Regions from separate parts of the Streptomyces sp. NPDC014991 genome, predicted to be linked through region 1. Evidence: riboswitches for the same ligand, from Rfam matches in the RefSeq annotation. Region 1 holds a riboswitch; the other holds the start of a gene.
The links. A riboswitch is a leader RNA that binds a small molecule or an ion and turns the genes downstream of it on or off. The one in region 1 is predicted to bind glycine.
Positions count from the first base shown of each region.

Region 2: another riboswitch for glycine. It lies ahead of gcvT (glycine cleavage system aminomethyltransferase GcvT); the one in region 1 lies ahead of gcvP (aminomethyl-transferring glycine dehydrogenase).

Region 1 is NZ_JBIBVY010000018.1:157,573-159,956, forward strand. It holds gene gcvP (aminomethyl-transferring glycine dehydrogenase) at 1-1,510, opposite strand, end outside; glycine riboswitch at 1,686-1,780, opposite strand; gene ACF1BE_RS26010 (PRC-barrel domain-containing protein) at 1,900-2,289, shown strand; gene ACF1BE_RS26015 (DNA polymerase IV) at 2,193-2,384, opposite strand, start outside.
Region 2 is NZ_JBIBVY010000022.1:79,747-82,130, forward strand. It holds gene ACF1BE_RS28515 (enhanced serine sensitivity protein SseB) at 1-158, opposite strand, end outside; gene ACF1BE_RS28520 (AAA family ATPase) at 251-946, opposite strand; glycine riboswitch at 1,103-1,206, shown strand; gene gcvT (glycine cleavage system aminomethyltransferase GcvT) at 1,364-2,384, shown strand, end outside.

The DNA.
Region 1 (2,384 bases):
CGAGCGCGTAGTCACGGTCGGCCAGCCTGCGCAGGTAGCGCAGCATCGCGGTCTCGGAGCGGTACTGGTGGAAGACCGGGTGGGTGAGATAGGCGTCGGTGCGCAGCAGCGCCTCGGGCAGGGTGTCCTCGGCGACCGGGTCCAGCGCCTCGACGTCGGCCTCGACACCGAACGCCGACCAGACGGCGGCCAGCTGAGCCCGGCCGGTGGTCTCGTCGCAGGCCATGGAGACGAGGTCGGCGTCGACCAGGCGCAGGTTGACCCCCTTGTCCCGGGCGGCGGCGACGACCTCGGCGGCCCTGCCGGGCACGCGCGCGGTGACGGTGTCGAAGTAGGCGCCGTGGACGATGTCGACCCCGCCGGCCTTCAGGCCCGCGGCGAGAACCGTGGCGTAGCGGTGCGTGCGGCGGGCGATGGTCCGCAGACCCTCGGGACCGTGGTAGACGGCGTACATGCCGGCCATCACGGCGAGCAGCACCTGCGCGGTACAGATGTTGCTGGTGGCCTTCTCACGGCGGATGTGCTGCTCACGGGTCTGCAGGGCCAGGCGGTAGGCCTTGTTGCCGTCGGCGTCGACGGAGACCCCGACCAGACGGCCGGGCAGGCTGCGCGCGAACTTCTCCTGTACGGCCATGTAGCCGGCGTGCGGCCCGCCGAAGCCCATCGGCACACCGAAGCGCTGGGTCGTACCGACGGCGATGTCCGCGCCCAGCTCGCCCGGGGAGGTCAGCAGGGTCAGCGCGAGCAGGTCGGCGGCGACCGTCACCAGAGCGCCCAGCTCGTGCGCCTGGTCGATGACCGCCTTGATGTCCCGTACGGCACCGGAGGCGCCCGGGTACTGGATCAGCACGCCGTTGATCTCGCGCTCGGCGATCCCGGCCGGGATGCCGTCGCTGAGGTCGGCGACGACGACCTCGACGCCGGCCGGCTCGGCACGCGTCTCGATCACGGCGATGGTCTGCGGCAGCGCGTCCGCGTCGACCAGGAACAGGCCCTTCTTGTTCCGGCCCATGCGCCGGGAGAGCGCCATCGCCTCGGCGGCGGCGGTGCCCTCGTCCAGCAGGGAGGCACCGGAGGTGGGCAGGCCGGTGAGGTCGGCGACCACCGTCTGGAAGTTCAGCAGGGCCTCCAGGCGGCCCTGGGAGATCTCCGGCTGGTACGGCGTGTAGGCCGTGTACCACGCCGGGTTCTCCATGACGTTGCGCAGGATGACGGGCGGCGTGAACGTCCCGTAGTACCCGAGCCCGATCATCGAGCCGAGGACCTGGTTGCGGTCGGCGAGGGAGCGCAGCTCGGCGAGCACCTCGGCCTCGGTGCGGGCGTCCGGCAGGTCGAGGGCGTCGGCGTTCTTGATCACGTCCGGGACCGCGGCGGCGGTCAGCTCGTCCAGCGAGCCGTACCCGACCTGCGCGAGCATCTTGGCCCGCGCCTCCTGGTCAGGGCCGATGTGGCGCTGCTCGAACGGGATACCCGCTTCGAGTTCGGAGAGCGGAATGCGATGGGCGGTCATTGCGGAGGCCTCCTGGTCTGACGCGACCTTCGAGGGGCACCCCTGTACGGATACCCCGACGGCCTCCCCCTCTGTCATCTCGACCTGAGAGCTTCACCGGGCCCTCCGCGGGCACCGGCTTTCACCGTCGGTGAGAGCGGACGCCGTGCACACCCGCCCTGCTTTCCAGAGTGACCTCGTCCGTGCGGTACGTGAGCCTGAGAGATTCCGGGGAGGATTTGCTCCTTCGGCGCCTCCGATGTGGTCGGAGGACTCTCCCGCGCGGGGTCAGCAGCCGCTGTCAGCCTACCAGCGGGGTCAACGCCTGAGCCCTCGAGTGGCCGCCTCCCTGAATGTGCCCTTTCGTAGTGCTTACGGATGAGTTGCGACCATGTGGAGAGAGAGGGACCGTGCGAACCGACATCGATCCGCGCAACCTGATCGGCCGCAAGGTGTTCGACGTCAATGGCGCCAAGATCGGCACCATCGACGAGGTGTACCTCGACGACGCGACCGGCGTGCCCGAGTGGGCTGCCGTACGCACCGGTCTCTTCTCCCGGGACGCCTTCGTCCCCCTGGAACCCAGCGAACTCCTCGACGGCACGCTGCACGTCCCTTTCGACCGCGCCCTGATCAAGGACGCCCCCGACTTCGGCGTGGGCCGGCACCTCTCCCCCGACCAGGAACTCCAGCTCTACCACCACTACGGCCTGGACACGGCGCCCCCGCCCGAGGTCCCGGACCATGATGTCGGCACCCTGGCACCACCGGAGGAACCCCGGCCCACACCGGGCCCCTGACCCCCGCCGACGGGGTGCTCGACACCGGGCGCGCCCACGAGGTCATCCCCTCCTGAGGCACCCGAGGCCCGCTCGTCGTCCGACGGCTGCCGTAC
Region 2 (2,384 bases), on a different contig from region 1:
AAACTGCGGCCGAGGACCTCGATGATCCGGCCGCCCGCCGTGGGGACGCCGAGGGAGGCCGAGAGCACCTCCTCCAGCTCGTTGCCGGGCCAACCGCCGTGCGGGTGGGGGTGTGCCTGTGCCGGGAAGTCCGCGGGAAGGTCCGCCGGGAAGTCCATGTGCCTACCGCCTGCTGGGAACCACTGCTGTGAGGTTGAAGGCTAGCGGGTGGCTGTGACATCGCGGCTTCGCGGAGGAACGGTGCGGCACGTCAGCGGACATCCGGGGCGGCGAAGTCCAGGCGGTGCAGGGTGTCCGCGGCGGGGCGGTCCAGCAGCAGCGCCGAGCCGCAGCCCGTGGGCAGTTCGCCGCGCTCGACCGCGCGCAGCAGCCGGGCGGCCGTACGGCGGTGCCGGCGGAAGGCGAAGCGGGAGACGCCCCGGCCGCGCTCGCGCTGGCCCTCGCGGGCCGTCTCGGGGGCGACGTCGAGCACCAGCAGGTGCATGGTGCCGCCGCGGCGGCGGGCCTCACGGACGAGCCAGCCGCGCACCCAGGGCTGGGTGCCGCAGTCGTGGACGACGACGCCGTCGCCGGTGCGCAGCGCGCGGCGCAGGCCGGCGTAGTGCGCGAGGCGGACCACGGGGCGGTAGAGGGCGTACGGCAGGAAGCGGGGCAGGCGGGCCGCGAAGCGGTCGCGGGCGTCCTGGGAGTCGACGCGGTGGCCGGTGACCGCGCGCCGCATCAGCGTGGACTTGCCGCTGCCGGGCAGGCCGGTGATCACCACCACGTCCCGCGGCCCGAAGACGAGGGCTCGGGGGCTGCGGCCGGCGCGGTCGCGCAGGTCGCGGACGACCGGGACGGGGCGCGCGGTGTCGCGCTCGCGGGGGGCGGCGGGGGCGGAGGGCTGCTTCGGCACCGCGAGGCCGGCGGCGGCGGTGACGTACGCCGTGGTCCTGTTCACCGTGATCGTCCTCCCCTGTGGGCTCGGTCATGTCCTGCCCGTTGAAGTTAAAGAGAAGGTAATGGCCGGTGGTCGGTGGTTCGGTGCGGGTCGTGCCACAGGTCGGTTACAGAAGCCGGGCTCGCATGCGATGATGTGCCCGCCAACTGCATACCGGCCGCTTGAATCCGCGCGGGAGAGTCCCCAGGTCCCCTTGGACCGTCTGGGGCGCCGAAGGAGCAAGTCCCTCCCTTGAATCTCTCAGGCCCCGTTACCGCGCGGGCGAGGCACATCTGAAAAGCGGGCCGCTGTGTCCAGTGGTCCCACCCAAGGTGCAAGTCCTGATCGTCCCCGTGGCGGTCGTGGCGAACCTCTCAGGTTCCGATGACAGATGGGGAGGAACGTTCCTCGCCCCGTCCGTATGCCCTGGGAGACGACCGACCGATGAGCAGCACCGAACTCCGCCACACCGCGCTGGATGCCGTGCATCGCGCGCTCGGCGCGACCATGACCGACTTCGCCGGCTGGGACATGCCCCTGCGCTACGGCTCCGAGCGCGACGAGCACCTCGCGGTGCGCACCCGGGCCGGCCTGTTCGACCTCTCCCACATGGGTGAGATCACCGTGACGGGCGCCGGGGCGGCCGCTCTCCTGAACTTCGCCCTGGTCGGCAACATCGCCTCCGTGGGCGTCGGCCGGGCCCGCTACACCATGATCTGCCGGGCCGACGGCGGCATCCTGGACGACCTCATCGTCTACCGGCTGGCCGAGACCGAGTACATGGTCGTGGCCAACGCCTCCAACGCCCAGGTGGTGCTGGACGCGCTGACCGAGCGGGCCGCCGGCTTCGACGCCGAGGTCCGCGACGACCGGGACGCCTATGCGCTGCTCGCGGTGCAGGGCCCGCAGTCCCCCGGGATCCTGAAGTCGCTCACCGACGCCGACCTGGACGGGCTGAAGTACTACGCCGGGCTGCCCGGCACGGTCGCCGGCGTGCCGGCGCTGATCGCCCGCACCGGCTACACCGGTGAGGACGGCTTCGAGCTGTTCGTGCGGCCGGAGCACGCGGAGCGGCTGTGGCAGGCGCTGACCGAGGCCGGCGAGGGCGTCGGCCTGGTGCCGTGCGGCCTGTCCTGCCGGGACACCCTGCGCCTGGAGGCGGGCATGCCGCTGTACGGGCACGAGCTGACCACCGCGCTCACCCCCTTCGACGCCGGGCTCGGCCGGGTGGTCAAGTTCGAGAAGGAGGGGGACTTCGTCGGGCGTGAGGCGCTCACCGGGGCCGCCTCCCGGGCCGAGGTGACAGCACCCCGGGTGCTCGTCGGGCTGGTCGCCGAGGGCCGCCGGGTGCCGCGCGCCGGTTACCCCGTCGTCGCCGGCGGCCAGGTGATCGGCGAGGTCACCTCCGGTGCCCCCTCCCCCACCCTGGGCAAGCCGATCGCCATGGCGTACGTCGACGCGGCGT